3 regions of the Mycobacterium sp. NGS69 genome follow, and region 1 is predicted to be linked to each of the others. Evidence: riboswitches for the same ligand, from Rfam matches in the RefSeq annotation. Region 1 holds a riboswitch; each other region holds the start of a gene.
What was found. Region 1 has a riboswitch for cobalamin ahead of metE (5-methyltetrahydropteroyltriglutamate--homocysteine S-methyltransferase). Riboswitches for the same ligand answer to the same signal wherever they lie in the genome.

Region 1 (5,356 bases):
CCACGCCGGACGTCGCCAGGCGGAAAGCCGCCACGGCCCAACGCAAGTAGTCTTCCTGCTGGGCGCGGCGCAGCGGCAGCAGCTCGCGCAGCGCCGGCTCGTCGACCTGGATCACCGCGATGCCCGCGGCCTGCAGGTCCACCGTTTCGTCGCGAATCGCCAGCGCCACCTGGTTGGCGGTGTCGGCCAGCGGCTGGTCGTCGCGGACGAACGACCAGGCCAAAATCGTGACCGGCCCGGTCAGCATGCCCTTCACCGGCTTGTCGGTCAGCGACTGCGCGTAGCTGATCCACTCGACGGTCATCGGGCGGCGCCGCGCGACGTCGCCGTAGAGGATCGGCGGTCGCACGCAGCGGCTGCCGTAGGACTGCACCCAGCCGTTCTGCGTGGCGAAGAAGCCCTCCAGCTGCTCGGCGAAGTACTGGACCATGTCGTTGCGCTCGGGCTCCCCGTGCACCAGCACGTCCAGACCCAGTTCCTCCTGCAACGCGATGACGTCGGCGATCTCCTTGCGCATCTTGGCGACGTACTCGGCCTCGTCGATCTCGCCGGCCCGAAAAGCCGCGCGCGCCTTGCGGATCGCCGACGTCTGCGGGTACGAGCCGATCGTCGTGGTCGGCAACGGCGGCAGGTGCAGCCGTGCCTCCTGGCTGGCGCGGCGCCCCGCCGCGTCGCCGCGGTGCGTGCCCGACGCGATGATCTCCTCGATCCGGGCGCGGACGGCGCTGTTGTGCAGCCGCGGATCGCTGCGACGGGAGGCGACGGCCGCGTTGGACGCCGCGATCTCCTCGGCGACGGCGTCTCGCCCGTCCCGCAGTGCGCGCGCGAGAGTGACCACCTCGCTGACCTTTTCGGCCCCGAACGCCAGCCAGCTGCCCAGGCTTTCGTCCAGACCCGTTTCGGGCTCCAGCGAATACGGCACATGCATGGTGGAGCACGATGTCGAAACCGCCACGCTGCCAGCCGAACCCAGCAGGGTGGCCAGCTTGGCCAGCGCCGATTCCAGGTCGGTGCGCCAGACGTTGCGCCCGTCGACGATGCCGGCCACCAGCAGCTTGCCGGACAGTTCCGGGATGCCCGCCACCGCGGTGCCGGCGCCGGCCACCAGGTCGATCCCGATGGCTTCGACGGGCGTGCGGGCCAGGCCCGCCAGCGCCGCGCCCGGGTCGCCGAAGTAGGTGGCGACGTGGATCGCCGGCCGGTTGCTCACCGCCCCGAGCGCGGTGTAGACCGCCTCTGCCAGCGCCGGCGCGTCGGGGGAGATGTCGGTCACCAGGGCGGGCTCGTCGAACTGCACCCACCGGGCGCCGTGCTCGGCGAGCAGCGAGAGCAGCTCGCAGTAGATCGGCACCAGTTCGCGGAGCCGCTCGATCGGCGCGCCGCCCCCGTTGATGCCCTTGCTCAGCAACAGGAACGTGATCGGGCCGATGACGACGGGACGCGCGGGAATCCCTTGCGCAAAAGCCTCTTTCAGCTCCGAAAGCACCTTGTCCGGGTTGAGTGCGAACCGCGTCGCGGGCTCGATCTCGGGGACCAGGTAGTGGTAATTGGTGTCGAACCACTTCGTCATCTCCAGCGGCGCGATGTCGTCGTTGCCGCGCGCCAGGGCGAAGTAGCGGTCCAGTTCGTCGGCGACTGCGGTGGCCCGCACCGGCAGCGCGCCGAGCATCACGGCCGTGTCGAGCATCTGGTCGTAGTAGGAGAAGGTGTTCACCGGGACCGAGTCCAGGCCGGCGGCCGCCAGGTGGGTCCACATGTCGCGGCGCAGCGAAGCCGCGACGGACTCCAGTTGGGTGCGGTCGGTGCGCCCGGCCCAGTAGCCCTCGGTGGCGCGCTTGAGTTCGCGTTTCGGGCCGATGCGGGGGGAGCCGGTAACCGTGGCGGTGAATGGTTGAGAGGTGCTCACTTCTTCGTCCTAACACTCGACGGGTGGATCACCGCCGGCGGACGCAACAGCCGAGTCCGTCGCGGCACACAAGCCGCAACGGCAACGACCAAACGCCCATTCCACGAGGCGATGACCCGGCCGGACGCGGCGCGCCCGGCGCAGCCGGCAGGTCTTCGGACTCGCAGGCGCGCACCGAGTGGTGCTCCTAGTGGCCGTCGCTTCCCGATCTTTCGATCAGTGCGTGTGACGGCGGTCGTTCCTGCTCACCGCTGCGGGACAGTCCCGGACTCCCACCGGGTTCCCTCTCGCGACGCATGCCTAACATGCCTCGCTCGATGCCGGCGCCACGGTTGCGGCGACGGCAAACCAGCTGCGGAGCGGAGTTTACAAGGCCCTCGTCACCAGCGGCAGCTTCGGCAGCCACAAGGAGTTCTCGGTGTTGGGGAACCCGGCCGTCGGCCGGAAACCGGGGGCGGGCCCGAGATGCCCGGCCCGGCCGACCCACTCCTCGACCAGCACGCGCAACACCTGCCGGACGATGTGGCCGCCACGGCAACGCATGGACCCCGCACCCAGGCTCCAATGCCGGTGCGCCCTAACGCCAATCACGAGATCGTCGGTGGACATGGCATCGCTGCCGTCCCGCTGCACCGCGGCGATGCACAACATCACCACCATGCCGGCGGGTAGCTCGACCCCGCCGACGGTCGTCGGCTGGGTGGTGAATCGTTGGCAGCCCTGCACCATCGGCTCCAACCGGAGGACCTCTTCAACGAACCCGCGGATCAGCTCGGGGTGGCGTCGAAGCGCGTCGCACAATTCGGGGTCGCCCGCCAAGACGAGTAAATGCCAGCCGGCGTGTTTGGACAGGTTGCGGCAGGCCTCGGCGAAGACGTGGCCGGACCGCCCGGCCAGGTGCTCCGCGGGCAACAGCCGCAGGCGCGACACGATGTCGAAAAGGGCGTCCGCCATCGGCGCGGTCACCTCGGCCAGCGCGTCACCGCCGCCGGCGGTGGCGAAACGATCGATCAGCGCGGCGGCGGTCGGGCGGAACGCCGCCGCGATGTCGTGAGCGGCTTTCGGGGCGAACAGCCGTTGATGAACGTCGAGATCGCTCTCGGGAAGGGCGCGGGCCCGATCCAGCCTCGCGTCGTCGAGATGCGCCAACACCTCATCCCGCCCGACGACGAACACCCAATTGCCCGCCGGATCTCGCAAAACCGGGCCGGCCTGTCGCGCCAGGCGCCACCCCACGCCGCGGTCCGTGCTCAGGGCGGCTCCCGCCTCGGCGGGAAAGACCGGGCAGTCGCCAAGCTTCACGTGCCCTGTCCCTGGTGAGCCAGTGCGTCGGCGATGGGGACGCCGGTCCCGTCGGCGCCGTTGTTGAATTCGATGGTGCGGCCGATGGTCGAGGCGTCGTGCAGCGACGCGGCCACCGCGAGCGCGACGTCGGCCCGGGAGACCTCGCCTTTCCCCTTGCCGATGACGATCCGGCCGGTCGCCGGATCCAGGGTGAGGTGGCCCGGTCCCAGCACCGTCCAATCCAGGTCGCTGGCGCGCAGGTGCGCGTCCGCCGCCGCCTTGGCCTCCGCGTACGGGAAGAACGAATTCTCGCTCGGCACACCGTGATCCGGCCCGGCGCCGAAGTAGGACACCATCACGAACCGCCTGACGCCCGTCCCCGCGGCGGCATCGATCACCCGGATCGCCGCGTCGCGGTCGACGGCGTAGGTGCGCGCCGGGTTGCCGCCGCCCGCGCCGGCGGAGAACACGACGGCGTCGTGACCCGCCAGCAGGCCGGCCAGCGCGCCGGTGTCCAGTCGCTCGATGTCGCCCACCACCGGCGCGGCGCCGGTTGCGGCGACGTCGTCGGCGTGGTCGGGGTTGCGGAAGACCGACGTCACCTCGTCGCCGCGCTCGGTCAGAATGCGGGCCAGCTGCAGGGCGACCTTGCCGTGGCCGCCGAAGACGATGACTCGTGCCATGCCCCGACCGTACCCGGCGGGACCGCGGGCTATCTGCGACGCAGTCCCTCGATCGCGAGCTCCATTATTCGTTTCGCCTGTCGCTTGCCCGCTGCTCCGTCACCGACCCGCCATAGCGAACTCATGAGCCACACGACATCCGCGGGATCGAGATCGGGCCGCAGGGAACCGTCCCGCGCGCAGGCATCGAGCAGCTCGCCGACCGCGCCGACGAAGGGCGCGTACGTCTCATTGATCGCGTCCTGGACCGCCGCGCTGTGCAGGGCATCGCCCAGGCCGTGTTTGACGCGAACGTAGTCGGCGGCCTTGAAGAACCAGATGCGATACGCGTCCAGCGGCGGATGGGCGCGCAATAGCCTGGGCACCAAATCCACCAGTCGCTGCACGTCGTGGCGGTATACGGCGAGGATCAAGGCTTCCCGGGTGGGGAAGTGGCGGTACAGCGTCCCCGCCCCGACGCCCGCGCGCTTGGCGATCTCGTTGAGCGACGTCGCTCCCGACTCGGCGAAGGCGTCGTGCGCCACCTCGATGATGTGCTCTCGATTGCGCAGGGCGTCGGAGCGAATCCGGGCGACACCGTCGTCGGCCACAGACCGCCACCTCCTGGTTCTGGTCAAAACCCCTTTGCCGTAGCACGAGGATAAGGGGAGATGGCTAACTGGCCGTGGACAATTGGGGTATCCGCTCCGCCACCGCCTGCAGCAGAGTGTCGTCGGAGACGCCCTGGAAGTCGTAGCGCGGTGTGTAGGGGGCCTCCAGCCGGCGCGTTTCGGCCTCGCTGAGCTCGAGGTCAAGCGAGGCGATCGCCTCGTCGATCTGGCTGATGCTGCTGGCCCCGATGATGGGCGCGGTCACCACGGGTTTGGAGCGCAACCAGGCGAGCGCCACTTCGGCCCGGCTGACGCCGCGCCCCTCGGCGACGGCGCCGACCGCGTCGACGATGGCCTTGTCGGAGCCGTCACCGACACCGGCGTACAGCATGTCGGCAAATCCGTCGTTCGATGCCCGCGCGGTCACTTTGGCGTCCGACCACGATCGCGCAAGCCTTCCGCGCGCCAGCGGACTCCACACGATGGTGCCCACGCCCTCGTCGAGGCACAGCGGGATCATCTCGCGCTCCTCCTCGCGGGCCAGCAGGTTGTAATGATCCTGCATGGAGACAAACCTCGCCCAGTTGTTCGCGCGCTGCAGGTGAAGGGCCTTGGAAAACTCCCATGCCGGCATCGACGACGCCCCCAGGTAGCGGACCTTGCCGACCTTTACCAGATCGTGCAACGCCTCGAGGGTTTCCTCCAGCGGGGTCGTGTGATCGTTGCGGTGAACCTGGTAAAGGTCGACGTAGTCGGTGCCGAGCCTGCGCAACGAATGGTCGATCTCGGCCATGATCGCCTTGCGGCTCAGGCCCTTTCCGTTGGGCCCCGAACGCATCGGATGCCTCAGCTTGGTGGCGATGACGACGTCGTCGCGGTTGGCGTAGTCGCGC
Region 2 (5,356 bases), on a different contig from region 1:
TTCGCCCGCCGTCGTCGGCGAATGCCACGCCGCCGGGAGCCGGGATGTGGGCTGGCGGACCGACGCCCGGTGGGCGCGCCAGTTGGCCTGGATCAGCCTGGTCGTGGTGCTTGTCGAGGGCGGCGTCGGCTTGTGGCAGGGACTGGCGGTCGGGTCCATCGCGCTGACCGGGTGGGCGCTCGGCGGCGGGGCCGAGGCGCTGGCCAGCGCGATGGTGATCTGGCGGTTCAGCGGCGCACGGGAGCTCTCCGAGACGGCCGAGCGGCGCGCGCAACGCGGTGTGGCGGTGTCGTTCTGGCTGACCGCCCCGTACATCGCCGCCGAATCCATCCGGGACCTGACCGAGGAGCACCACGCCGAGACGTCGGTGATCGGCATCGCGCTCGCCGCCCTCGGCCTGGTGCTGATGCCGATCCTCGGGCGGGCCAACCGCCGACTGGGCGCGCGGCTCGGCTCGGAGGCCACCGAGGGCGAAGGCACGCAGAACTACCTGTGCGGCGTGCAGGCCGCCGGGGTGCTGATCACCCTCGCGCTGACGGGACTTTGGTCGGGCGCGTGGTGGGTTGACCCCGCGGTGGGTCTTGGGGTCGCCGGGGCCGCGGCCTGGCAGGGCGTCCGGACCTGGCGCGGCCACTCCTGCGGCTGCTGAGCCGTCACTGCGGTTCCCACGTCCGGGGGAGCATCGGCAGCCGCGGCGCCTCGGGCTCGGGGTCCATGTATTCGTAGCCACGGCCCGGCCGCGTCGCTTTGGGCCGACGGCGGCGCCGCGGCGATCCGGCTTCCTCGGGCGTCGCGGCGACCACCGGAGCCTCGGCGCTGTCCGGCTCCGGCGCCCCCTTCCGCGCGGCGGCGCCCGCCGCCCGACGAGTATCCGCGCTCAGCCCACCGACCAGGTAGGCCGAGCCGTCCATGCCGACGCCCATGGCCGCCCCGGTCAGCGTCGGTGGCGTACCGGCCGGCGGCGGCGGCCCGGCGGTGGGAGCGGCCGCCGTCGCGGCGGCCGGAGCCGGCGCCGGGACCGGAGCGGGCGGCGGCGGGCTCGGGGCCGGCATGGCCGGGGCGAGCGCGACCACCGGCGGCATGGCGGCGGGCAGCGCGGGCGGCACCACGACGATCAGGCCCTTGATGCCGGCCAGGCCGGACAGGCCGCCCAGCGTGGCGGGGACGGCGGCCAGCGGCGCCAAGGAGGCGCTGATCAGCGGCAGGAAGACCGCGAGCAGCACGATGTTCTGCTCCAGCAGGGTCTTGAGCAACGCGATAGTGTCGGTGATGATCGTGCCGACGGCCTCGACGGTGACGAAAACCAGGGTCCAGCCGATGGTCGTGGGATTACCCGAGGCGAGCGCCGCGGTGACATCCACCGCGATGAACGCGAACGTTTCCGCCAGAAAGGCGGAGTACGAACCGAAATCCATCGGGTAGCCGAGGGCGAACGCGATGTTGAACGGGCTGAGGAAGCTCAGGGGATTGCCGAGCACGGGCAGCCACGGATCGAAGCCGGAGAACAGCGACTGGAAAAACGGGTCGAGCATCAGCGAGTCGATCAACGGCTGCAGGTGGGCGTAGTAGAAGTCGGTAAACCCGTTCTGCTGCAACCATTGCAGGACGTCGTCCTGCCGGTCGGGGGGTAATGGCGCGGCGGCCGCGGCCACGAGCGCATCGGCCGTCACGATCTGCGGCGCCGCGGTGGTCCGGGGTGCCGCCGCCACCGCCGCCGTCGTCGCGCCCTGATACGCGCTCATCACGGTCGCGGCCTGAATCCACATCCGCGCATAGTCGGCCTCGTTCAGCGCGATCGGGATCGTATTGATGCCAAAGAAATTCGTCGCCACCAACCCCGCGTGGGTCGCGTGGTTGGCGGCCAGCTCCGCCAGGGTCGGCATCGCCGCCAGCGCGGCGGCGTAGGCGGCGGCTGCGATCTCCTGCTGGGCGGCCGTCGCGGCGCTGTCCGCGCCGGCCCGCTCCAGCCACGCCAGATACGGGGCGTGCGCGGCCGCATGGGACTCGGCGGCCGGCCCGGCCCACGAGCCCGCCCGCACCGCGGCCAGTAGCGCCTCGAGTTCCTTTGCCGCCGCCGCGTATTCGGTGCTGAGCGCACCCCACGCCGCGGCGGCCGCGAGCAACGCACCCGGCCCGGGGCCGCTGCCGATCAACGCTGAATGCACTTCCGGCGGGGACGCCATCCAGATCGGGGCGCGATGCCATGACGAATGTGGCATGAGGGATTGCCAGCTCTCTCGGGGTACACCGCCCCGGGTCGCAGGATGCGACGACGCGAGTGTCCTGGCTCTCGGATCGCTGCTCGCCTCGCCTTCCAGCTCACGCCGTGGCTGCTGAGGGTCGCTCCCCGATGACAGTGGCGGGACCGCGCCGGATTCGCACCGGCTTCCTGCATCGTCATCGCCTTACGCGCAGTATTGTTGCACGCCCGCGGTTGCCGCGCCGTGACCAAAGTCCCGGCAGGGGGTGGCGTTGCGCCCTAAGCCACGCCGCGATCGATCGGCAGAGTTAAAGCAATGACCGCGAAACTGCTCAGGCGTCTCGGGTTGGAAGCTTCGTCGCTGCTGATGTATGCCCGGTCCGGGGGATTGCGAACGATGCCGCCCGGCCGGATCGCGCCGGTGCTCCGCGCGCTCGACCGCTACGGCCTGATGGGCGCGGCGACGGTGATCGCGGCCGCGCGGGATCGCGACGGGCTGGCGCTGATCGACGAGCGTGGGCCGCTGACGTTCGGCGAGCTGGACGAGCAAACCAACGCGCTGGCCAACGAGTTCCGCCGGCGCGGCCTCGGCCCGGGCGCCAGCGTGGCAATCCTGACCGGCAATCACCGGGGCTTCCTGGAGGCGGTCTTCGCCACCGCCAAGTCGGGCGCCGGTGTGCTGCTGCTCAACACCGGCTTCGGTCGCACCCAGCTGGCCGAGGTGCTGGCCCGCGAGGGTGCCGACCTCCTGGTCTACGACGAGGAGTACGCCGGCGTGGTCGCCGACGCCCATCCGCGATTGGGCCGCCTTCGGGCGTGGGCGGACACGCCGGGGGCCGACACCCTCGATGCGCTGATCGAGCGCGGCGACCCCGGCCCGCCCCCCAGCTCCGGCGGCCGGCCCAAGATCGTCATCTCGACCAGCGGGACGACCGGTGTCCCGAAGGGCGCCCTGCGCTCCGAGCCCGCCTCGCTGATCCCGGTCGGCGGGCTGCTCGGCAAGGTGCCGTTTAGGGGTCGGGAAGTCACCGAATGCTGTGTGCCGCTGTTTCATTCGATGGGCTTCAGCCATGCGATGTACGCGATGGTGCTGGGCTCGACGCTGGTGTTGCGCCGGCACTTCGACGCCGAGCGGACGCTGGACAGCGTGGCCGCGCACCGGGCCAGCGCGATGATCGTCGTGCCGGTCATGCTGCGGCGCATTCTCGACCTGGGCTTCTCGGCGCTGGCCGAGCACGATCTGACCTCGTTGCGCATCGTGTTCGTCGGCGGATCCCAGCTCGGCGCCGCGCTCGCCACCCGGGCCCTGCGGGACCTGGGGCCCGTCGTCTACAACATGTACGGCTCGACCGAGGTCGCCTACGCCACCATCGCCACGCCGGCCGACCTGTCCGTCGCGCCGGGGTGCGTCGGTGGGGTGGTGCCCGGGTCGGTGGTCAAGGTTTTCACCGGCGAGGGGCAGGAGGCGCCCGTCGGGACGCCGGGACGGATCTTCGTCGGCAACGTGCTCGCCTTCGAGGGGTACACGGGCGGCGGCACCAAGGAGTCGATCGGGGGCATGATGTCCACCGGCGACGTCGGTCATTTCGACGCCGCCGGCCGGCTGTTCATCGACGGGCGCGACGACGAGATGATCGTGTCCGGTGGGGAGAACGTCTACCCGGGCGAGGTCGAGGATGCGCTTGCGCAGCACCCCGACATCCTCGACGTGGCTGTCGTCGGCGTCGACGACGACGAGTTCGGGCAGCGACTGCGCGCCTACGTCGTGCCGCGGGCGGGCGCGTCGCTGACCGAGCGCGACGTCCAGGAGTATGTGCGGAACCGGTTGGCGCGCTTCAAGACTCCCCGCGACGTGCTGTTCGTCGACGCGTTGCCCCGCAACGCCGGCGGCAAGGTGCTCAAGCGGCTGCTGGGCGTGCAAGCGGCGCAATCGGTCCAGTCGGTACCGGATCAGCCGTGAGCTGTTGGCCTGCTTCCGCCGAGGGCCTCAGGGCAGCAGGCGGCTCAGGCTGAAGAGCCCGGACACGAGGGTGCCGGTGTTGAACAACCCGGAGAGCTGACCGCTACTGCCGGGCCCCACCACGCTGCCCGGGATGCCGACGTTGAAGAAGCCGGAATTCTCGCCGTTGACGACGGACCCACCGGTGGCCGAGTTGAAGATGCCCGAGACGTCGCCGTTGAAGAACGACGGTCCGCTGGCCGAGTTGAAGAAGCCCGAGCCCACGCCGTCAAAACCGAAGAGGGAGTCCGAGCCGCTGAAGTTGTTGCCGAAGCCCGAGACATCGCCATCGCCGCCGGACCCGCCGGTGGTCGAGTTGAAGAAGCCGGACACACCGGTTCCGGTGTTGCCGAAGCCCGAATTCGCCGCGCCGCTGTCGGTGGCGGCCCCGAAGCCGGTGTTGACGTTGCCCGAATTCCAGTAGCCCGTGTTGGTGCTGCCCGAATTCCCGTTGCCCGTGTTGAAGTTCCCCGAATTGCCGAAGCCGGTGTTGGCCAAGCCCGCGTTGCCGGCACCGGTGTTCACCGCGCCCGCGTTCACGAAGCCGGTGTCCTGCGCGCCGGAGTTCCCGAAGCCGGTGTCGTAGCCGCCGGAGTTGCCGATGCCGGTGCTGACGGCGCCGGAGTTGCCGAAGCCGAAGTTGTTGGGAATGTTCGCGTTATAGGTGTTGCTGCCGGTGTTGAACATGCCGATGTTGCCGTCGCCGGAGTTGAAGAAGCCGACGTTGTTGTTGCCCGAGTTGAACAGGCCGATGTTGCCGCTGCCCGAGTTCAGCCCGCCGAAGCTGAACTGATTGGTCGCGGTGTTGAAATACGTGTTGCCGATGCCGATTTCGTTGCTGCCGGTCAGCCCGAAGCCGATGTTGTTGTTCCCGGTGTTGCCGGCGCCGATGTTTCCGTTGCCGGTGTTCCCGCCGCCGGTGTTGTAGGCGCCGGTGTTGCCGAAGCCTGCGTTGTTGTTGCCGGTATTGCCCATGCCCACGTTGTGGTCGGCGCCGTCCGTCGAGGTGAGGTAGCTGGTGCCGGTGTTGCCGAAACCGAAGTTCGCGTTGCCGGCGTTGCCGCCGCCGATGTTGGAGTTGCCGAAGTTCCCCGGGCCGGCGTTGCCGCTGCCGTTGTTTCCGCCACCGAGGTTGGAGTTGCCGGTATTTCCGCTGC
Region 3 (5,356 bases), on a different contig from region 1:
GTCGAAGTAGTCCCGCCACAGCGTGATTCGCCCGTCGTGCACCTCGAAGACGCCGCAGACCCAGAACTGCAGCCGCAGCGGGCCGACGATCAGCGCGTCGGTGCGTTCGGTGAGCACCGCGGCGCCGTCGGCGGCGATGCGGTGGATCTTGACCTCGAACGCCCCGCGGCCCTCCATCGCGCGGAACAGCTTGATCGCCCGGGCGCGGCCGCGGATCGTCGGCAGGCCGACATTCTCGTAGACGAGGTTGTCGTCCAGCGCGGCCTCGGCGGCCTCCAGGTCCGAATCTTGAAGCGCGTTCAGGAAACCCTCGACCGTGCGGGTGTTCGCGACGCCTGTGTCAGTCAGCTCGGTCATGGCCGCCAGCCTATTCGACCGCGGTTATGCGTGGCGGCCCGGCGCTGTGGCAGGGTGGGGTCGATGCGCATCGCCGTCGTTGCCGGGCCGGATCCCGGGCACTCGTTCCCCGCGATCGCGCTGTGCCAACGGTTCGCCGAGGCGGGCGACGAGCCCGTCCTGTTCACCGGAGCGGAATGGACCGGCGCCGCCCGCGCGGCCGGCATCGAGGCCGCCGAGTTGGACGGGCTGACGGCCACCGACGAGGACCTCGACGCCGGGGCCCGAATCCACCGGCGTGCGGCGCGGATGGCCGTGCTCAACGTGCCGGCGCTGCGCGAGCTGGCGCCCGACCTGGTGGTCTCGGACGTCATCACCGCGGGCGGCGGGATGGCCGCCGAGCTGTCGGGGATCCCGTGGATCGAGCTCAACCCGCATCCGCTGTACCTGCCGTCGAAGGGCTTACCGCCGATCGGCAGCGGGCTCGCGCCCGGCACCGGCTTTCGCGGCCGGCTGCGCGACGCCACCATGCGGGCGCTGACGGGGCGGTCCTGGCGCGCCGGCATCAAGCAGCGCGCCGCCGCCCGGCTCGAGATCGGGCTGCCCGCCGTCGACCCCGGCCCCCTGCGGCGCCTCATCGCCACGCTGCCGGCGCTGGAGGTGCCGCGCCCGGACTGGCCGGAGGAGGCCGTCGTCGTGGGGCCGTTGCACTTCGAGCCCACCGACCGGGTGCTCGAGGTCCCGCCCGGCAAAGGGCCGGTGGTGGTGGTCGCGCCGTCGACCGCGTCGACCGGCACGTCGGGCCTGGCCGAAACCGCGCTGGAATGCCTGATACCCGGGGAGACGCTGCCCGCGGGATCGCGCCTGGTGGTCTCGCGGCTGGGCGGGGCCCAGTTGACGCTGCCGCCGTACGCGGTGGCCGGGCTGGGGCGCCAGTCGGACCTGTTGACGCACGCCGACCTGATGATCTGCGGCGGCGGTCACGGGATCGTGGCCAAGACGCTGCTGGCCGGCGTGCCGCTCGTCGTGGTTCCCGGCGGCGGGGACCAGTGGGAGATGGCGAACCGGGTGGCGCGCCAGGGGAGCGGACGGCTGATCCGGCCGCTGACCCCCGACGCGCTGGTCGCCGCGGTCGGCGAGGTGCTGTCGGCGCCCGGCTACCGCGAGGCGGCGCGGCAGGCCGCAGCCGGTGTCGCCGACGTCGCCGACCCGGTGCGGGTGTGCCACCAGGCGCTGGCGCTTGCCGGGTAGCGGCTCTGGGTATGTTGGCGGGCGTGCGGCTGACGGAGTTCAACGAGCGGGTTGTGTTGCGGTTCGGGTCCACCTACGGGGCGTCGGTGCTGGCGGATCACGTGCTGACCGGGTTCGGCGGCCGCACCGCCGCCCAGGCGATCGAGGACGGGGTCGACCCGCGCGACGTCTGGCGCGCCCTGTGCGTCGACTTCGACGTGCCGCGCGATCAGTGGTGAGCTCTCGAGTGTGAGCTGGTGGCTTTGAGTGTGAGCTGATGGCGCGATTCGGGGCCGGTTTTCCGCCCTGGATACACACTGAAAGCCCAGGCTGCACACTCATTTCCGCCCGGTCCGCCGGTCCCGCCGAAACACGCAATCGCCGCACACGGACCGCCCCGGCACGCGGTAGAACAGGCAGCAGCTGTGGCGCCGGAACCCGAGATGCGGGCCGCTGACCACGCCGGAGCCGGCCAGCATGCCGCTGTCCAGCAACGACTCCGTCATCGCGACGATCGAGGGCCGCAGGTCCGGGCGCGCGACGAGCAGCGCCCGGGACGCCCCGACCAGCGCGGACGCGATGTTGCCGGCCAGCAGGGCGGGAGCCAGCTTGACGCGCAATCCCGCGGCGAACGGGTTCATGTGCCCTTTGACCACCATGCGGTACAGCGACTTCGCCGACGGACGGTCGACCGCTCGGCCGATGGGCTCGGGGATCCGCAGCTGCGCCCCGTCATCGGCGCGCTGCAGGTCCTTGAGGTCCGGGACGACGCCATGGCCCAACGCGCACGCCAGCACGGGCGACCACAACCGGGTGGCGTGGCCGAGGTGCACCAGCGAGGCGGCGATCCGCAGGTCCGACGTGTGGTACCGCCGCGCGGTGGCGTCGATCAGATCGGCGAAACCGTCGGCGTAGGACTGCCTGACCGGATGCCACCCGGCCGCGTCACCACCGACCGTGAACGTGAAAAACCTTTTGTAGGAAGATATTTCGGCCAGCTCAGCAGAAATGTCCATGCGCAACCAATCCTCTTAAGGGGAAATCCGCCCCAGTTCTGGTGAGGAAGCGCTGACGGTGAGTATCTGGCTCTCGGGTCGGGGCATGCCCGTCCCGGTCACAGTGGCGGGACCGCACCGGATTCGCACCGGTTTCCTCAGGTTGTCAGCCCCGTCAGCGCCTTTCGGTAGCAAATGTTGCCACACGCCGTTCGCCGCGCCCGGCGTGTCTCCTTGAATCGAACACGTGTTCGGCTACTGTGGTGAGCGTTCGGAGACTTGTCGGACCCCGCGCCTAGGGTCACGGCCAACCGACCGATACCGGTCACCGACACACCGACGATAGGAAGAGGCATCATGGCGCAAGCCCCCGACCGCGAGAAGGCCCTCGAGCTGGCGATGGCCCAGATCGAGAAGAGCTACGGCAAAGGTTCGGTGATGCGTCTCGGCGACGAGACGCGTCAACCGATCTCGATCATCCCGACCGGATCCATCGCACTGGACGTGGCCCTGGGCATCGGCGGCCTGCCCCGGGGCCGGGTGGTGGAGATCTACGGCCCGGAGTCCTCGGGTAAAACCACCGTCGCACTGCACGCCGTGGCAAACGCCCAGGCCGCCGGCGGCGTCGCGGCGTTCATCGACGCCGAGCACGCGCTGGACCCGGATTACGCCAAGAAGCTCGGCGTCGACACCGATTCGCTGCTGGTCAGCCAGCCCGACACCGGGGAGCAGGCCCTGGAGATCGCCGACATGCTGATCCGTTCCGGCGCGCTGGACATCCTGGTCATCGACTCGGTGGCCGCGCTGGTGCCGCGCGCGGAGCTCGAAGGCGAGATGGGCGACAGCCATGTCGGCCTGCAGGCCCGGCTGATGAGCCAGGCGCTGCGGAAAATGACCGGTGCGCTCAACAACTCGGGAACCACCGCGATCTTCATCAACCAGCTCCGCGAGAAGATCGGCGTGATGTTCGGCAGCCCCGAAACCACCACGGGTGGGAAGGCTTTGAAGTTCTACGCGTCGGTGCGCATGGACGTGCGCCGGATCGAGACGCTCAAGGACGGCACCGACGCGGTCGGCAACCGCACCCGGGTCAAGGTCGTCAAGAACAAGGTGGCGCCGCCGTTCAAGCAGGCCGAGTTCGACATCCTCTACGGCAGGGGCATCAGCCGGGAGGGCTCGCTGATCGACATGGGCGTGGACCAGGGCTTCATCCGCAAGTCCGGTTCCTGGTTCACCTACGAGGGCGAACAGCTCGGCCAGGGCAAAGAGAACGTCCGAAACTTCTTGGTGGAGAACGCCGACATCGCCAACGAGATCGAGAAGAAGATCAAGGAAAAGCTCGGCATTGGTGCGGTGGTGACCGATGACCCCTCCGGCGATGTCCTCCCCGCTCCCGTCGACTTCTGAACCCTCCCGCGAGGAGCAGGCGCGGGCGCTGTGCCTGCGCCTGCTCACCGCGAGATCGCGCACCCGCGCCGAGCTGTCCGGTCAGCTGGCCAAGCGCGGATACCCCGACGACGTGCGGGAGCGCGTGCTCGACCGGCTGGCCGCAGTGGGGCTGGTCGACGACGCCGACTTCGCAGCGCAGTGGGTGCAGTCCCGGCACGCCCACGCGGGAAAGAGCAAGCGCGCCCTGGCCGCCGAGCTGCGTACCAAGGGCGTCGACAACGAGGTGATCAGCACCGCGCTGGGCGGGATCGACGCCGGCGCCGAGCGGGACCGCGCCGAGCAGCTGGTGCGGGCCAAGTTGCGGCGGGAGACGCTGAGCGACGACGACGAGCGCGTGACTCGCCGGCTGGTGGGGATGCTGGCGCGCCGCGGCTACGGCCAGAACCTGGCGTGCGAGGTCGTGCTCGCCGAACTGGCCGCCGAACGGGAGCGCAGGCGGGTCTAATAGCTGCGGGTTAATTCCGTCCGCCCCGGCCGCCGTACCATGGCCCCGTGACGTCGACGCTGGCCCCCGCGCGCACCTACCAGGTGCGCACCTACGGCTGCCAGATGAACGTCCACGACTCCGAGCGGCTGGCGGGCCTGCTGGAAGCCGCCGGCTACCGGCGGGCGGCAGACGGTGCCGACGCCGACGTGGTGGTCTTCAACACCTGCGCGGTCCGGGAGAACGCCGACAACAAGCTGTACGGCAACCTCAGCCACCTGGCGCCGCGAAAGCGCGGCAACCCCGACATGCAGATCGCCGTCGGGGGCTGCCTGGCCCAAAAGGACCGCGACGCGCTGCTGCGCAAGGCGCCCTGGGTGGACGTCGTCTTCGGCACGCACAACATCGGGTCGCTGCCGACGCTGCTCGACCGCGCCCGCCACAACAAGGTCGCGCAGGTGGAGATCGCCGAGGCGCTGCAGCAGTTCCCGTCGTCGCTGCCGAGCGCCCGCGAATCCGCCTACGCCGCTTGGGTTTCCATCTCCGTCGGATGCAACAACACCTGCACGTTCTGCATCGTGCCTTCGCTGCGCGGCAAGGAGGTCGACCGCGGCCCGGCCGACATCCTCGCCGAGGTGCAATCGCTGGTGGACGACGGCGTGCTGGAAATCACCCTGCTGGGCCAGAACGTCAACGCCTACGGCGTTTCCTTCGCCGACCCGACGCTGCCGCGCGATCGCGGCGCCTTCGCCGAGTTGCTGCGGGCCTGCGGGCGCATCGACGGGCTGGAGCGCGTGCGGTTCACCTCGCCGCACCCGGCCGAGTTCACCGACGACGTCATCGAGGCGATGGCGCAGACACCCAACGTGTGTCCGGCCCTGCACATGCCGCTGCAGTCGGGATCGGACCGGGTGCTGCGCGC

Region 2: linked by a shared signal. The riboswitch ahead of AC5Y2S_RS16330 (PPE family protein) and the one ahead of metE (5-methyltetrahydropteroyltriglutamate--homocysteine S-methyltransferase) in region 1 are both predicted to bind cobalamin.
Region 3: linked by a shared signal. The riboswitch ahead of AC5Y2S_RS06735 ((2Fe-2S)-binding protein) and the one ahead of metE (5-methyltetrahydropteroyltriglutamate--homocysteine S-methyltransferase) in region 1 are both predicted to bind cobalamin.

Annotation. Positions count from the first base shown of each region.
Region 1 is NZ_JCALCD010000004.1:631,125-636,480, reverse strand. It holds gene metE (5-methyltetrahydropteroyltriglutamate--homocysteine S-methyltransferase) at 1-1,906, opposite strand, end outside; cobalamin riboswitch at 2,036-2,225, opposite strand; gene AC5Y2S_RS15770 (cytochrome P450) at 2,273-3,208, opposite strand; gene AC5Y2S_RS15765 (SDR family oxidoreductase) at 3,205-3,873, opposite strand; gene AC5Y2S_RS15760 (TetR/AcrR family transcriptional regulator) at 3,903-4,463, opposite strand; gene AC5Y2S_RS15755 (aldo/keto reductase) at 4,528-5,356, opposite strand, start outside.
Region 2 is NZ_JCALCD010000005.1:82,169-87,524, forward strand. It holds gene AC5Y2S_RS16325 (cation efflux transmembrane domain-containing protein) at 1-649, shown strand, start outside; gene AC5Y2S_RS16330 (PPE family protein) at 654-2,219, opposite strand; cobalamin riboswitch at 2,262-2,425, opposite strand; gene AC5Y2S_RS16335 (AMP-binding protein) at 2,517-4,160, shown strand; partial or broken gene AC5Y2S_RS16340 (PE domain-containing protein) at 4,188-5,356, opposite strand, start outside.
Region 3 is NZ_JCALCD010000002.1:311,883-317,238, forward strand. It holds gene AC5Y2S_RS06720 (limonene-1,2-epoxide hydrolase) at 1-357, opposite strand, end outside; gene AC5Y2S_RS06725 (glycosyltransferase) at 421-1,587, shown strand; gene AC5Y2S_RS06730 (DUF3046 domain-containing protein) at 1,611-1,805, shown strand; gene AC5Y2S_RS06735 ((2Fe-2S)-binding protein) at 1,905-2,582, opposite strand; cobalamin riboswitch at 2,623-2,753, opposite strand; gene recA (recombinase RecA) at 2,919-3,968, shown strand; gene recX (recombination regulator RecX) at 3,940-4,455, shown strand; gene miaB (tRNA (N6-isopentenyl adenosine(37)-C2)-methylthiotransferase MiaB) at 4,503-5,356, shown strand, end outside.